2 linked regions of the Azospirillum brasilense genome follow. The protein of the gene in region 2 interacts with the protein of the main gene of each other region in a pairwise test. Links are inferred from orthologs where the notes say so. Each region holds a gene or a part of one and is shown on either strand. Other genes may lie near its edges. The genes, in order: rho and hfq.

Evidence for each region.
Region 1: the proteins of hfq (region 2) and rho interact in binary tests that used the Escherichia coli proteins (3 or more experiments, as listed by UniProt). The link is inferred for Azospirillum brasilense from one-to-one orthologs.

The regions. Positions count from the first base shown.
Region 1 is NZ_CP059449.1:971,492-979,487, forward strand. The notes cover bases 4,752-7,615. They hold rho (transcription termination factor Rho), read left to right. Parts: upstream 4,752-5,487; coding sequence 5,488-6,744; downstream 6,745-7,615. Other genes in these bases: H1Q64_RS04620 (cation-translocating P-type ATPase), read right to left, coding at 4,752-5,127; secB (protein-export chaperone SecB), read right to left, coding at 6,885-7,382; H1Q64_RS04635 (FxsA family protein), read right to left, coding at 7,483-7,615. Outside these bases: H1Q64_RS04605 (pyruvate, water dikinase regulatory protein), read right to left, coding at 1-399; hemE (uroporphyrinogen decarboxylase), read left to right, coding at 848-1,873; protoporphyrinogen oxidase HemJ, read left to right, coding at 1,923-2,351; more of H1Q64_RS04620, read right to left, coding at 2,368-4,751; more of H1Q64_RS04635, read right to left, coding at 7,616-7,996. UniProt on the Escherichia coli protein: Facilitates transcription termination by a mechanism that involves Rho binding to the nascent RNA, activation of Rho's RNA-dependent ATPase activity, and release of the mRNA from the DNA template.
Region 2 is NZ_CP059450.1:601,634-609,667, forward strand. The notes cover bases 1,813-4,714. They hold hfq (RNA chaperone Hfq), read right to left. Parts: upstream 3,437-4,714; coding sequence 3,188-3,436; downstream 1,813-3,187. Other genes in these bases: hflX (GTPase HflX), read right to left, coding at 1,876-3,135; H1Q64_RS16160 (HAD family hydrolase), read right to left, coding at 3,531-4,229; H1Q64_RS16165 (D-amino-acid transaminase), read right to left, coding at 4,226-4,714. In the rest of the region: H1Q64_RS16135 (inositol monophosphatase family protein), read right to left, coding at 1-790; H1Q64_RS16140 (hypothetical protein), read right to left, coding at 787-1,317; H1Q64_RS16145 (hypothetical protein), read right to left, coding at 1,419-1,703; more of H1Q64_RS16165, read right to left, coding at 4,715-5,089; Trk system potassium transporter TrkA, read right to left, coding at 5,132-6,508; H1Q64_RS16175 (hypothetical protein), read right to left, coding at 6,721-7,029; H1Q64_RS16180 (sigma-54-dependent transcriptional regulator), read right to left, coding at 7,393-8,034. UniProt on the Escherichia coli protein: RNA chaperone that binds small regulatory RNA (sRNAs) and mRNAs to facilitate mRNA translational regulation in response to envelope stress, environmental stress and changes in metabolite concentrations.

The sequences.
Region 1 (7,996 bases), on a different replicon or contig from region 2:
GTCGTCGTGCGCCAGCGCGAAGTCCATCGCGTCCATGCGTCCGAAATACTCGGCGTCCAAGGCGTGCTGGCGGCCGGGCTGACGCTGCGATTCCACACCGAGAAATGCGGCCAGCGCGTTGATCAGCGGGTCGAGCACCGGGATGCAGGGGACCTGCACCTCACGGCAGAAGTCCTGGAGGCGACGGCGCAACTTCTCATCGACCAGCGTGAACATGACGAGGCCGCGATTTTCCTGGACGCCCTCCAGAACCATGTCGAGCTGACGCTCGGTCCGCACGAGATTCCAGAAATGCTCGACCGGGCGAACATCGTCGAACTGGATGACGCAAGCGCGGGCGACGCTGTTGATCGTCTCGCCGGTCGCGTCCGACACAAGATGCAGGTGGAACTGTCTCATCCGTCCCCAACGTGTTGTGGAGAACCCGTCCGAATCTGTGGACAACGGGGATCTCCTGGATTCTGTCCCTCCGGGCGGGACTCGTCGCCCCCGCTGGCGCCCCCTTCGGGACAATCCGCGCGCCCTCTCCGGAACATGGGTACAATGACTCGCGCGGACCATGTTATCCACGGGATTCCCAGGCTTCCCGGTATAGCATTTCCGCCGTTTCCGGCGAAAGCGTCCGGAGTCGTCCACAGAATCCAGATTTCGTCCACAGCGCGCCGTCCGGCCTGTGGACGATTCTGCGTAAAGCGGGGATTCCCGTTTTCCACAGGCACCCACCACCCCTTCTTCCTTTCTCTCTTTAAAAAGAATACTGAGTAGAGGGGAGACAACCCGCAGACCCGATTCACTCATAGGGGAACGATCCGCCGTGTCCGAGGCCGTGTCCAAGATTGCCAAGCCGATGCTCGCCGCCCTTGCCGGCGAGGTGCGCCAGCGCCCGCCCTTCTGGCTCATGCGCCAGGCCGGCCGTTACCTGCCGGAATATCGGGAATTGCGCGCCAAGGCCGGCAGCTTCCTGGACATGTGCTACAACCCCGATCACGCGGTCGAGGTGACCTTGCAGCCGCTGCGCCGCTACGACATGGACGCGGCGATTCTGTTCTCGGACATCCTGGTGGTGCCGCACGCCCTGGGCCAGCCACTAGCTTTCCTGGAGGGCGAGGGGCCGAAGCTCGACCCTGTGAGAAGCGTGGAAGACCTCGAGCGCTTGTCGCGCGACCGCTTCCACGAGCGGCTGGAGCCGGTCTACGAGACCGTCCGCCGCCTCTCCAGTGCGATTCCGGCGCACACCACGCTGATTGGCTTTGCCGGGGCGCCCTGGACGATCGCCTGCTACATGGTCGAGGGGGCGGGATCCAAGGAGTACGCGCACGTCAAGCGCTGGGCCTACGGCGATCCCGCCGGGTTCGGCGCGCTGATGGATCTGCTGGTCGAGGTGACCGCCGATTATCTGTGCACCCAGATCGAGGCCGGGGCCGAGGTCGTGCAGCTGTTCGACAGCTGGGCGGGCGTCCTGCCGGCGGGCGAATTCCGCTGCTGGGTGATCGAGCCGACACGGCGGATTGTGGACCGGATCAAGGCGCGCCACCCCGCGATTCCAGTCATCGGTTTCCCGCGCGGTGCGGGCCTCTCCTATGAGGAGTACGTCACGGGCAGTGGTGTGGATGCGGTCGGGCTCGACACCACCGTCCCGGTGGCTTGGGCGGCCGGGAATCTGCAATCCAGATTGCCGGTGCAGGGCAACCTCGACCCGATCATGCTCGCCGCCGGTGGCGAGGCCCTGCGCACCGCCGCGTCGGAGATTCTGGAGACGCTTGCCGGCAAGCCCTTCGTCTTCAACCTGGGCCACGGCGTGATCCAGACCACCCCGCCGGACCACGTCGCCGAGCTGGCCCGTCTGATCAAGGACTGGCCGAACCGCGGCTAAGCCCCGGCAGGTTCCAAGAAACGCGCAACAGGATGAGAAGGGGAGACCGGTGCTTTATCTCTGGGTCAAGGCTCTGCACGTCATCAGCATCATCGCCTGGATGGCCGGGCTTCTCTATCTACCGCGGCTGTTCGTCTATCATTGCGAGACGGCGCCGGGCTCCGAATCCTCGGAGCGGTTCAAGGTGATGGAGCGCCGCCTGCTGCGCGCCATCATGAATCCGGCGATGGGCGCCGCCTACCTGTTCGGAATCGCGATGATCGTGATGGAGCCGGCCTGGATGAAGCAGGGCTGGCTGCACGCCAAGCTGCTGTTCGTCCTGGCCCTGACCGGCACGCACATGATGATGGCGCGCTGGCGGAAGGACTTCGAGGCGGACCGCAACACCCGCCCGCAGCGTTTCTTCCGCATGTGGAACGAGGCGCCGACCCTGCTGATGATCGGCATCGTCATCTTCGTGATCGTAAAGCCGTTCTGATGGGAAGGGGCGGCGGTCAGCCCCGCCGCCCCATCACCCGGCGGGTGACCGCCTTCTCCGCCTCGACCGCCAGGAAGATCGCCAGACCGGCCGCCGTCATGGCCACCCACTGGGTCCAGTCCACCGCCGCCGTGCCGAACAGGCTCTGCAGGGGCGGGGCATAGGTGAAGGCGAGCTGGAAGACCAGCATCAGCCCGATGGAGATCCACACCGGGCGGCTGCCGAACAGCCCTCGCCGGTTCAGCACCGAGGCGGTGACCGCCCGGGCGTTCAGCAGGAAGAAGATCTCCCCCATCACCAACGCGTTGACGGCCATGGTGCGGGCGACCGGCGTCGGGTCGCCGTGGCCCTCGTGCAGCAGGAAGAATCCAAAGCTGGTGGCGACCAGGAGTGCCATCACCAGCACCATGCGCCCGATCAGGAAGCCGGGCAGGATCGGCTCGTCCTGCGGGCGGGGCGGGCGCTTCATCACCGCCGCTTCCGGCGGCTCGAAGGCCAGCGCCAAGCCCAGCGTCACCGCCGTGACCATGTTGACCCAGAGAATCTGTACGGGCGTGATCGGCAGCGTGTAGCCGGCCAGCACGGCGACCAGGATCACCAGCGCCTGGGCGCCGTTGGTCGGCAGCATGAACAGGATCGTCTTGCGCAGATTGTCGTAGACGGTCCGCCCTTCCTCCACGGCGTGGGCGATGGAGGCGAAGTTGTCGTCGGCCAGCACCATGCTGGCGGCCTCCTTCGCGGCCTCCGTGCCCTTGCAGCCCATGGCGACGCCGACGTCGGCGCGCTTCAGGGCGGGGGCGTCGTTCACCCCGTCCCCGGTCATGGCGACCGTGTGGCCGGCCGTCTGGAGCGCGCGGACGAGGCGCAACTTGTGCTCCGGCGTGGTGCGGGCGAAGACGTCGGTGTCGCGCGCCACGGCGACCAGCGCCGCGTCGTCCAGCCGGTCCAGTTCGGTCCCGGACACGGCGTCGCCCGACAGGTTGAATTGCCGCCCGATGGCCTGGGCGGTGCCGGCGTGGTCGCCGGTGATCATCTTGACGCGGATTCCCGCCGCCTGGCACTCGGCCACCGCCGCCACCGCCTCCTCGCGGGCCGGATCGATGAAGCCGCACAGGCCGAGCAGGATCAGCCCCTCCCGCACGTCGTCCATGTCGAGCACAGTCTGGCCGGGCAACGCGGGGCGGGCGGCGAGCGCCAGGACGCGCTGGCCACGCGCCGCCAAGTCCTCCACCTGCACCCGCCAGTGGGCGGCGTCGAGCGGCGCGCTGCCGCCGTCCGCAGCCCGTACGTGCGTACACATGGACAGCACGCGCTCTGGCGCGCCCTTAACGTACAGCAGCCCGTGCCCCTCATGGTCGTGGTGCAGAGTGGCCATGTACTTGTGTTCGGATTCGAAGGGGATGACGTCCGTACGCGGGCAGCGGGCGGCTTCCTCCCGCGCGTCCAGCCCGGCCTTCATGCCGAGCGCCAGCAGGGCGCCGTCGGTCGGGTCGCCGGCCACCGTCCAGCCGCCGCTGCCATCGCCGCCATCCTCGCCGCGCTGAAGCTCCGCGTCGTTGCACAGCAGGGCGGCGCGGGCCAGCTCGACCAGCACGGGATCGGCGGCGGGATCCAGGGCCTTGCCGTCGCGGCGGAACTCGCCTTCGGGGCGGTAGCCGGTGCCGGTCACCGCGCAGTCGCCCGCCGCGGTTACCACGGTCTGCACGACCAGCTCGTTGCGGGTCAGCGTGCCGGTCTTGTCGGAGCAGATGATCCCGACCGAGCCCAGCGTTTCCACCGCCGGCAGGCGGCGGATGATGGCGTTGCGCCGGGCCATGCGGGTGACCCCGATGGCCAGAGTGATCGTCATTACCGCCGGCAGCCCTTCCGGAATCGCCGCTACCGCGAGACCGACCGCGGCCATGACCATGTCCGGCCAGGGTTCCCCCTGCACCAGCGAGCCGTAGAGGAAGGTCAGCGCGGTCAGCGCCAGGATGCCGATGGTCAGCCAGCGCCCGAAGACCGCCATCTGGGCGAGCAGCGGCGTGGTCAGCTCCTCAACGCCCGCCAGGAGCGTGCCGATGCGGCCCAGCTCCGTCCGGTCCCCCGTGGCCACCACGACGCCCGTGGCCTGTCCCTGGGCCACCAGCGTGCCGGAATAGGCCATGCCGCCGCGCTCCGCCAGGGGAGCGTCCGCGGCCACCGCGTCGGCGCTCTTGGCGACCGGCACGGACTCCCCGGTCAGCGCTGCCTCCTGCACGCGCAGCCCCTTGACCCGGACCAGCCGCAGGTCCGCCGGCACCTTGTCGCCCGAGGCCAGCAGCACCCGGTCGCCGGGTACCAGATCCTCCGCCGGGACGGTGACCTGATGGCCGCCGCGCAAAACCACCGCCTGCGGCGACAGCATGCTGCGGATGGCGTCCAGCGCCTGCTCCGCCTTGCCTTCCTGGACGTAGCCGATGGCCGCGTTGATCAGCACCACGCCGGCGATCACCGCGGCGTCGACGAACTCGCCGAGCAGAACCGTGACGATTCCCGCGCTGATCAGCACATAGATCAGCAGATTGTCGAACTGCGCCAGGAAGCGCATCAGCGCCGACCGGCGGGGTGGTGGAGTCAGCCGGTTGGGGCCGTACCGCCGCCGGCGCTCCGCCGCCTCGTCGGGCGTCAGCCCGTCGTCGGGGCTGTCCAGCGCGGCCAAGGCCTGGTCCGGGGGCTGGGCGTGCCAGGGCAGGGGGTCGGTGGAGGTTTCGGGAGCAACGATGGTTCCGGGTCCGGAACGGTCATGCGGGCTCATGATGTCAACCAAACCGTTTCTGTCCTGAACGTTCAGGTCGTGCGCTGGTGGCCTGGATAACAGGGGATGCGGCATCGTGACCCGGACGAAGACGCGCAAGAATCCAGCCCGTTTCCAAGAATTCGCTTTCATTTGACTTGCAGACGGCGTTCCGCTAACCATCTTTCCCACCACGGGGCGGCAAGCCTCGCGGGCACCCATCCCACATCCGCCGTTCCGTCCCTCCCCAACGATCTGGGCGCGACGTCCGACAGGCATTCCCAGCCTTCAGCGCCGTTCGACGCTCAACCGACGCACCCTGCGCCGGCCCGGGACCTCTGGCACTCCCCCTCGCATGACCGATTCCCTTAAGGCACCCCCATGCATCTCCAAGAGCTGAAGTGCAAGAGCCCCGCCGAACTGCTGGCGTTCGCCGAGGAACTGCAGATCGAGAACGCCAGCACTCTGCGCAAGCAGGACATGATGTTCGCCATCCTCAAGCAGCTGGCGGAAAACGATGTCCCGATCTACGGCGACGGCGTGCTCGAGGTTCTTCAGGACGGCTTCGGGTTCCTGCGCTCGCCGGAGGCCAACTATCTTCCCGGCCCTGACGACATCTATGTCAGCCCCAGCCAGGTGCGCCGCTTCAGCCTGCGCACCGGCGACACGGTCGAAGGCCAGATCCGCGCGCCCAAGGATGGCGAGCGCTACTTCGCCCTTCTCAAGGTCAACACGATCAACTTCGATGCGCCGGACAAGGTCCGCCACCGCATCAACTTCGACAACCTGACCCCGCTCTATCCGGAAGAGCGGCTGCGCATGGAAGTCGACGACCCGACCAAGAAGAACTACACGGGCCGCATCATCGACCTCGTGGCGCCGCTGGGCAAGGGCCAGCGCGGGCTGATCGTCGCCCCGCCGCGCACGGGCAAGACCGTGATGCTGCAGAACATCGCCCATTCCATCGCAACCAACCACCCGGAAGCCTATCTGATCGTCCTGCTGATCGACGAGCGTCCGGAAGAGGTGACCGACATGGCCCGCTCCGTGCGGGGCGAGGTCATCAGCTCCACCTTCGACGAGCCGGCGACGCGCCACGTCCAGGTTGCCGAGATGGTCATCGAGAAGGCCAAGCGGCTGGTCGAGCACAAGCGCGACGTGGTCATCCTGCTGGACTCCATCACCCGTCTGGCCCGCGCCTACAACACCGTCGTTCCCTCCTCGGGCAAGGTGCTGACCGGCGGTGTCGACGCCAACGCGCTGCAGCGCCCGAAGCGCTTCTTCGGTGCGGCCCGCAACATCGAGGAGGGCGGTTCGCTGACCATCATCGCGACCGCGCTGATCGACACCGGCAGCCGCATGGACGAGGTGATCTTCGAAGAGTTCAAGGGCACCGGCAACTCCGAGATCGTGCTGGACCGCAAGCTCTCCGACAAGCGCACCTTCCCGGCCATCGACATCTCCAAGTCGGGCACCCGCAAGGAGGAGCTGCTGGTGGACAAGGGCACCATCTCCAAGATGTGGATCCTGCGCCGCATCCTGATGCCGATGGGTGTGACCGACGCGGTGGACTTCCTGGTCGACAAGCTGAAGCACACAAAGTCGAACTCGGAATTCTTCGAGTCCATGAATCAGTAATCGGTGGTTTCCTCTCCCCCATCCGGTCCAAGGGCGGGGGAGGGCACAAAAAAGGCGGGAGGCCCCAATGGAGCCTCCCGCCTTTTTGTTTGCCCGAAACCGATGGCCCGGATCAGAACGCTGCCGTCAGAATCGCCATATCAGAACGGCGACTGCGGCGCCTCTTCGGCCTGGGCCTGCTGGCCGGCGGTCTGGCGACGGTACAGGTCGACGAAGTCGATCGGGTTGATCATCAGCGGCGGGAAGCCGCCGTCCTGGGTGCAGCCGGCCACGATGGCGCGGGCGAACGGGAACAGCATCCGCGGCGCCTCGATCAGCAGCACCGGGCGGTGATGCTCCTGCGGCAGGCCCGGAAGCTGGAACAGGCCGCCGTAGGCGACCTCGACCAGGAAGGCGGTCGCCTCGGCCTGCTTGGCCTCGCAATGCAGCTTGAGCACGACCTCGTAGACGTCCTCGCCCATCGGCTGAACCTGCACGTCCACGCCGATGTTGACCTGCGGCTGCGGCTGGCCGGGCAGCAGGCTTTGCGGTGCGTTGGGGTTCTCGAAGGACAGGTCCTTCACATACTGCGCCAGCACATGCATCGGCAGCGACGAGGCGGCTTCCTGATCTTGACCGTTGATCTGCTGATCGGACATGGACAACTCCTGGCCGCGGGGCGGCATCACGATGGAAAGGTCTTCAAGACCCGCTGGCTAGCACGGAACCGCTGGCTCCACAAAGTGAAACCGGTGCGTTTCACCCGCGGTCGTTGCGGTAGGGCGAACCGGGCGGCGCCCAGCGGGAGTCCCCGAGCTTGGGCGTGTCGTCCGGCCCGTCGCGGTCCGCCGGACCGGCGTTTCCCGGACGGCCGCCATCGGGGTCGACCTCCTGGTAATCGACGTCGATCACACCCGGCGGCGGGCGGTCGGGCGGCCCGCCATGGGGGCCGTTCGGATTGCCGGCGTTCCAGCCTTGGCCACCCGCCTGACCGCCCATGCGGCCGTGCATCTGGAAGGAGGCCGCGCCTTTCATACGGTCGAACAGCCAGCGGCCCAGAGCGTTGCGGATCGGGCGCACGAACAGCAGGATTCCGACGATGTCCGTCAGGAAGCCGGGGATGATCAGCAGCAGGCCGGCGACGACGACGCAGAACCCCTCGAATACGGCGCCGACCGGGCTCTCGCCGCGCTCCGCCGCCTCCTGCGCGCGTTTGAGAACGGACAATCCCTGCCACCGGATCAGCACGGACCCGAGGATGGCGGACAGGATC
Region 2 (8,034 bases):
TCGCCTCCCAACTCGCACGGTCGGGGGTCAGCATCACCCCACCGTTGAGGACGGTCGGACGATAGGGCGAGCCGTCGAACAGCGCGCTGTAGCCGCCGGCCTCCGCGTGGAGCAGAACACCTGCCGCGTGATCCCACGGCATCAGGCGATGATACATCGAGAATTGCGCCCGGCCGTCGAGCAAGCGCAGATACTCCTGCGCGGCGCTGGACAGGCAGACGCGGGGACCCAGGGAGCGGCCGCGCTCATCCAACTGTCGCCCGAGATCCTCGGCGCAGAATCGCGTCGACAGCGCTCCGGTCATCTCGGTCAGGGGGACCGCCGAGGCGACCGTGACGCGCTTGCCGTTCAGGTGGGCGCCCTGCCCTTTCACCGCCGTGGCGATGCGCCCGTCGCACGGGTCGTAGATCCAGCCGGCCAGCGTCTCGCCGCGGCAGGCCAAGGCGATGATCACGGCGAAGAGCGGGCGCCCGTTCGCGAAGTTCAGCGTGCCGTCGATCGGGTCGATGATCCAGACCGGCGCGTCGCCATGGATGCGGTCGAGCAGGGACTTGTCCTCGGAGACGGCCTCCTCCCCCACCACCGTGCTGCCGGGAAGCAGGTCCAGCAAGCGCGGCGTCAAGGCGCGTTCGCCCGCTTCGTCGGCCAGGGTTACGAGATCGGCCGGCCCGGTCTTCTCGCGGATGCCGGCGTTCGCCAGATCGCGGAAATAGGGAAGAATCTCGCTCTCCGCGACCTCGCGGATGATCGCGGAGACGCGGTCGACGTCAGGAATCGGAAAATTCGTCACGGTTTCGGTACCGCTTTGTTGGATCGGGGATCGAGTCTCAGAACCGTTCCGCCATCCTTCGGCGGTTCCGGCAGCATGACTTTGCCGTCCAAACCACTGTCTTTCAACGCTTTGACCAGCGCGTCATAGGTGGCCTGATCGGCCGCGGGGTTCGGGGCGGGCGGCGTGCCGGTCAGCGGGCCGGGTTCCGGCGGCTTGCGCGGCGCGCTCGGATCGGGCGGGGGCTGCGGCACGTCGCGCGCTTCCCGCGTCTCCTCCTTGGGCGGCGGCGGGGGCGGACGCCACAGGCGGAAGCAGTCGGTGAAGGTGGCTTCCTTGCAGGCCTTCAGCAGTTCCTTCGGGTCCGGCGCCACGACCAGTGGGCTGAAGGGGGCGGGAGGAAACTCCGCAGGCTCCGGCGGCAGGGGATCTTCCGGAGCGACCGGCGGCTCCTCCACGAATCCCGGTGGCAACACCCGTTCGACGGCTGCGGCGGTGCCCGCGAAGGCCAGAAACGCCAGGGACAGGAGAGCGATCGGGACGCGCAAGGGAATCCGGACAAAAGAAGAAGCGGGCCGAGCCGCCATTATGGCGTCCTGCCCGCTGCATAGCCACGGACAAATCCTTGTCCCGGCACCCCCCGCCTCCGTCAGGAGCGCGGCAGGCTGTCGCTCGGGGTGGCGTGCAGCGCCCAGGCGGCCAGTTCGGACCGCAGGGCGGCGATCTTGCTGCTTTCCGTCGGGTTGGTTTCCTTGCGCCAGGCGTCACTGATGATTTCCAGAAGACGGGCGCGACCGGCGTTGTCGCGCGACAGTTCCTGGATGCGCAGCACCGCGGCACCGGGCGACAATTGCTCCTGCCGGGCGACCAGGGTCACCTGATCGGCCAGGAAGGCGGTGATCGAAAAGTGTGTTGGATCGGTCTGCAAACGCATAGGCGGGCCTCCTCCCGGGGATAACCCATCGGCTCCCCGGCTCAAATATCGGGGGCGCGTTGGGAAAAGGCTACACCTCGGACGTCGTAGGACGGGGCTGAAATCGGGCGCGTCATGTCGTCGCATGTGCACGAACGAATTATGACGCGCCCGCTTCCTTTATGGCGAAAGATCAGCCGTGCACGAACCGCTTCTCGAAACGGGCCAGATCCGCCGGGTCGATGGCCACCTGGATGTGGGCCTGGACCTCATCATCCCGCCGCTCCAGCACCTCACCTTTTTCATAGAGCCACGCGAGCGCCGCCCCGTCCCCCAACTCCACGGACAGGTCCACCACATGGCGGTGGGCGTTCATCCGCTGGTCGAGCAGCCGGTCGAGATCCGCGATCCCCGCCCCCGACAGGGCGGACACCGCGACGGCGCGCGGGTTGCGGGCCGTCTGGGCCAGGATCGCCTCGCGGGATTCCTCGTCCAGCGCGTCGATCTTGTTCAGCACCTCGATCACGCGGTCGTCGGCGTCCGGGTCGATGCCCATATCGCTCATGACCTCGTGCACGTCGGCCTTCTGGGCCTCGCTGTCCTGGTGGGAGACATCGCGGACATGCAGGATGATGTCGGCGGCGTCGACCTCCTCCAGCGTGGCGCGGAAGGCGGCGACGAGGCCGTGCGGCAGGTCGGAGATGAAGCCCACCGTGTCCGACAGGATCACCTTGCGCCCGGACGGCAGGGTCACCTGACGCATCGTCGGGTCCAGCGTGGCGAACAGCAGGTCCTTGGCGAAGACGTCGGCGTTGGCCAGCCGGTTGAACAGCGTCGACTTGCCGGCGTTGGTGTAGCCGACCAGAGCCACCACGGGGTACGGCACCTTGGCGCGCGCCTTGCGGTGCAGACCGCGGGTGCGGCGGACCTCCTCCAACTCCTTCTTGATCTTGACGATGCGGTCGCCGATCAACCGGCGGTCCATCTCAAGCTGGGATTCACCGGGGCCGCCGAGGAAGCCGAAGCCGCCGCGCTGGCGTTCCAGGTGGGTCCAGGAGCGGACGAGGCGCGACTTCTGGTAGGTCAGGGCGGCCAGCTCGACCTGGAGCATGCCTTCGCGCGTGCGGGCGCGGGCGCCGAAGATCTCCAGGATCAGGCCGGTGCGGTCGATGACCTTGACCTTGAGGGCCTTTTCCAGATTGCGCTGCTGCACCGGCGACAGCGCGTGGTCGAGGATGACGAGGGATGCCTCCGTCTCCTCCACGATCTGGGCAAAATGCTCCACCGTCCCCGACCCGAGAAGGATCGAAGGCTGCGGGCGGTTCACCCGCGCGCATTCGGCGTGCACGACCTCCAGATCGATGGCGCGGGCAAGGCCCACCGCCTCGTCCAGGCAGGATTCGGGATGGCGCAGGACCCCGTCCGCCTCATTGCGGAGGACGGGGTGGACCACGATGGCGCGGCCGGAGGCATCAGGCGTCCGGCCATTGCCATTGGTCGAAAAATCAGACGTTTTCACCTTCCTTGGGCGGCTCGAAGAGTTGGATCGGATGCGCAGGCATCACGGTGGAGATGGCGTGCTTGTAGACGAGCTGCGAATGCGCATCGCGCCGCAGCAGAACCGAGAAGTTGTCGAACCAGGTGATGATTCCCTGAAGTTTAACACCGTTCACAAGGAACACGGTTACGGGAGTCTTGTTCTTGCGGACGTGGTTGAGGAACACGTCCTGCACATTTTGGCTTTTTTCAGACATTTTATGTCGCCCCCTTCTTCAGTGTTTTTTGGGGCCCCTTGTTAGAAGCCCGCCCCCTGCAGCGATAAGGTATGGCTGGTCGCAACCGTCTCGACTACTGGTCATCCGATATGGTGTCACCACCGTTGCCCACCAAGCCGCACAATGCATGGCAGGTGTCGTACCGGTGGGCCGGAGGGAAGCGGGTGAAGCCGCTGCCCTCCCCCGCCCCTATTAGCACCGGGACCATTCCCGCGCCATGGGCACATTCCATGTCGATGTCGGCGTCTCCTACGAACCAGACGTCCGGACCCGGCGGAATGTTCGCCGGTTCCAGCGCCATCATCACCGGTGCGCCGTGCGGCTTGTCGAATTCGGCGTCCTGGGCGCCGACCAGACGGCCGAAATAGCCGGTCCAGCCCAGGGCGTCGGCTTCCGCCCGCAGGAAGCGGCCGGTCTTGTTCGAGACCACCGCCTGATAGATTCCGCGCTCGGCGAAGCCGCGCAGCAGGGATTCCGCACCCGGCAGGGGCCGGAGATGCTCCAGGTGATGCGCCTCGAAATAGGCGTAGAAAAGGTCGCGCGCGTCGGTCCAGCGCTCCCCGAAGATGCGGGGGAAGCTGTCGCGCAGCGACTGCTTGATGCGCTCCCTCGCCTCATCCTCGGTCCAGGCCGGATGACCGAAGGTGACCAGCGCGTGGTTCAGCGCGGCGCGCACCGTGCCCCAATTGTCGACCAGCGTGTTGTCCCAGTCGTAGAGGACGGCGCGCGGCAGCACGGGCAGGCGGTCGATGACGGCGGCGGCGTCGCTCATGACGGCACCCCGGCGGCCACGTAATCGAGATAGGCCTGACGCAGCGTCCGCGTGACCGGCCCCGGCCTGCCCTCGCCTACCGGCTTGCCGTCGATGCGGGTCACCGGCAGCGCGAAGGTACCGGCGGAGGACACGAAGGCCTCGCGGGCGGCGAGCGCCTCCTCCACCGTGAAGCTGCGCTCCTCCACCGGGATGCCGCGCTCGCCGGCCAGCCGCAGAAGCGATTGGCGGGTGATGCCGTTGAGGATCTTCCGCGACGGGGCGCGGGTCACCAGCACGCCGTCCTGCGTGACGATCCAGGCGTTGGAGGAGGCCCCCTCCGTCACTGTGCCGTCCGGATCGATCAGCCACGCCTCGTAGGCGCCCGATTCGGTGGCCTGCTGCTTGGCAAGCACCGGGGCGAGGAGACCGACCGTCTTGATGTCGCACCGGCCCCAGCGGATGTCGGGCACCGTGACCACGGCCACACCCTTCTCGAGCTGCTCCGGCTTGGCGAAGGCGGTGACCCGCTTGACGGTCATCACCAGAGTCGCGGGGATGCTTGCCGGGAACTTGAAGTCCCGCGGGGCGACGCCGCGGGTGACCTGGATGTACAGCGCCCCGTTGCGGACGCCGTTCCTCCGCACCAGCTCGCGGGCGATCATCGTCACGACGCGTGGCGCCGCCGGCCAGTCCATGCGCAGCTCCGACAGGCTGCGGCCCAGACGCTCCATATGGCCGTCCAGGTCCGCGAAGCGCCCATCGAGGAGAGTCACCACCTCATAGACGCCGTCGGCGAACTGGAAACCGCGATCTTCCACATGAACCGCCGCCTGCCGGTGCGGCAGGTAACGGCCGTTGACGTATGCCCATCGAGCCATGGAGGTTCTTTTTGTTGGTGCCAAAAACGATACGGGAGGCGATCAGAAGAATTCAAGCCGGACGGCGAACATCTTCTCCACCTTTTTCACCTGACCAGCGGTAGCCAGGATGATGACACGGTCCTTCGGACGGATCACCGTGGCCGGGCGCGGGATGATGACCTCGTCGCCGCGCACAATGGCGCCGACGATGACCCCGGAGGGCAGCTTCACCTCACGCAGCGGGGTGTTGACCACCGCGGAGGTTTCCAGCGCCTCCGCCTCGATGACCTCGGCAAAGCCGTCGCGCAGGCTGTGCACCGCGCGGATGCGGCCGCGACGGACGTACTGGAGGATGTTCGACACGGTGATGGCGCGCGGGCTGACCACCGCGTCGATCCCCAGCGGCGACACCAGAGAGGTGTAGGACGCCTTGTTGATCAGCGTGATGGCGCGCTTCGCCCCGTGCCGCTTGGCGAGCAGCGAGGAGAGGATGTTGCCCTCGTCGTCGTTGGTCACGGCGACCACCGTCTCGGTAGCGCGGACGTTGGCCTCCTCCAGGATCTCCGGGTCCAGCCCGTCGCCGTGCAGCACCATGGTGCGCGACAGGCGCTGCGCCACGAACTGGGCGCGGCTGCGGTTCATCTCGATGATGCGCGCGGTGACCTGGGGGTACTTCGCCTCCAGTTCCTCCGCCAAGCACAGCCCGATGTTGCCTCCGCCCAGGATGATAATGCGGCGGGCCTCCACCTCCTCGTGGCCGAAGGCGGCCATGGCGCGGTTCAGGTGGCGGTTGTCGCAGGCGAAATAGACCTCGTCGCCCGGCAGCATCTGGTCGTCGCCGCCGGGGATGAAGGAGCGGTCGTTGCGGATGATCGCCACCACCTCCAGACCCAGGTCGGGGAACAGGCCGGTCAACTGGCGCAGCGGCGTGTGCAGCACCGGGCAGGTTTCGGTGCAGAGCACGCCGACGACGCGGACCTTGCCGTCCGCCAGCGGAATCATGTCGAAGGCGCCCGGCACTTGGAGCCGGCGGGCGATGGCGCGCGCCACCGCGATCTCCGGGGAGATGATGACGTCGATCGGCATGTGGTCGCGGCTGAACAGGTCCGCCCAGATCGGCTTCAGATAGCTCTGGTTGCGGACGCGGGCGATCTTGGTCGGCACCTTGAACAGCGCGTGGGCGACCTCGCAGGCCACCATGTTGATCTCGTCGATCTGGGTGACCGCGATGATCATGTCGGTCTCGCCCGCCCCCGCCGCCTCCAGAACGTCGGGGTGCGAAGCGTGGCCGACCATGGCCTGCACGTCGAGCGTGTCGCTGATTCGCTGGATGAGTTCCGGCGAATGGTCGATCACCGTGACGTTGTTGCCCTCGGACGCCAGATAGCGCGCGATGTTCGAGCCGACCTGCCCGGCTCCGCAAACGATGACCTTCACGGCCTTTGCACCCTTCCCCGCCCATTTTCCAGGCAATTAGGATAGGGACCTTATCATTTTGCGGCAGAGCGCACCAACTCTATGTTTGCGAAGGGAAATACGGGCCGACATGCGAGCGTGGACAGGAAGAGGGGTGACGGATGCTCTCTGCCCCATCACCCTTCCCTCGGGCAATCATCGCGAAACGGAGACCCGTTTTCCCAGCCCTGGCGTCAGCTGTTGTCGATCGTGTAATAGAACTGCGTGACGACTCCTTCCGGAGCACCGTCCTTGCGGGTGTCGAAGTTGAAGTCCTGCGAGCGGCCATCGATGTTGACCGATCCCTGGAAATGGGCTGGCCCGTTGAAATTCACACCGATCAGCAGAAGCTGATTCACGCCGGCCTGCAGGTTGCCGGTCAGCACGACCTGTTCATTGATCGATTCGCCACCACCAATGCGGTTGTAAACTTGAGCGCCGTTCAAATAAGCAACAAGTTGGTTGTCGGTATAATTGACCGTCAGGACAGCAGTGGTCGCCATATTGTGATTCCTCCTCATAAAAAGAAAATGCTGTTTGTTGTTAAGCGCGCTCACAAGCCAATGAATATTTAGGCAATGCACTTCGATCAACACAAAATATGTTACTCGTAATTTCACAAAATATATAAATACAATTGTATTTAATGATTAATTGAAAAAAGGAAATAGTCAATTAAGATCAATTAAAATAATAGAATTACCGCAACACAATTCCAGAAGACGCACACCAACGACACAAGTCGGCAAGCACCGCCCTCAGACAAAATAAAAGCAGGTTCCCAAGCCGCCCGCGTTCGGGACATGCTCGGAAAACCTGCTTCAGGAGAAAAGACGGCGCCTCGTGCTTGACGATGCTGGACAAGCCTACTCGACGAACAGCTTGCCCTTCTCGCTGCCGTGCACGCCGAGCGATTTCAGCTTCCGGTGCAAGGCGGAACGCTCCATCCCCACGAAGGACGCGGTGCGGGAGATGTTGCCGCCGAAGCGCGTCACCTGGGCCAACAGATACTCGCGCTCAAACACCTCGCGCGCCTCGCGGAGCGGCAGGCCCATGATCTCGCCACCCTTGTCCCATTTCAGGACGGTGGGGGTGATGGCGCCGATTTCCGGCGGTAGCTGGTCGGCGCGGATCGGCTCCTTGGGGTCGCCCTGCGCCATGATGAGCAGCCAATCCACCACGTTGCGCAGTTGGCGCACGTTGCCCGGCCAGTCGTAGGCCTGCAGCGCGGCCATGGCGTCCTCGCCGAAGTCGCGGGCCGGCAGACCGGCGGCCTCGGCGGAGCGTTGCATGAAGTGGCGGGCCAGCAGCGGAATGTCCTCGCGCCGCTCGGCCAGCGAGGGCACGCGGATTGGCACGACGGCGAGACGATAGAACAGGTCCTGGCGGAAGCGGCCCTGGTCGATCTCGGCTTGGAGGTCGCGGTTGGAGGTCGCGACGACGCGCACATCCACCTCGACGCGCTGGCCGCCGCCGACCCGCTCGAACACCTGCTCCTGCAGGGCGCG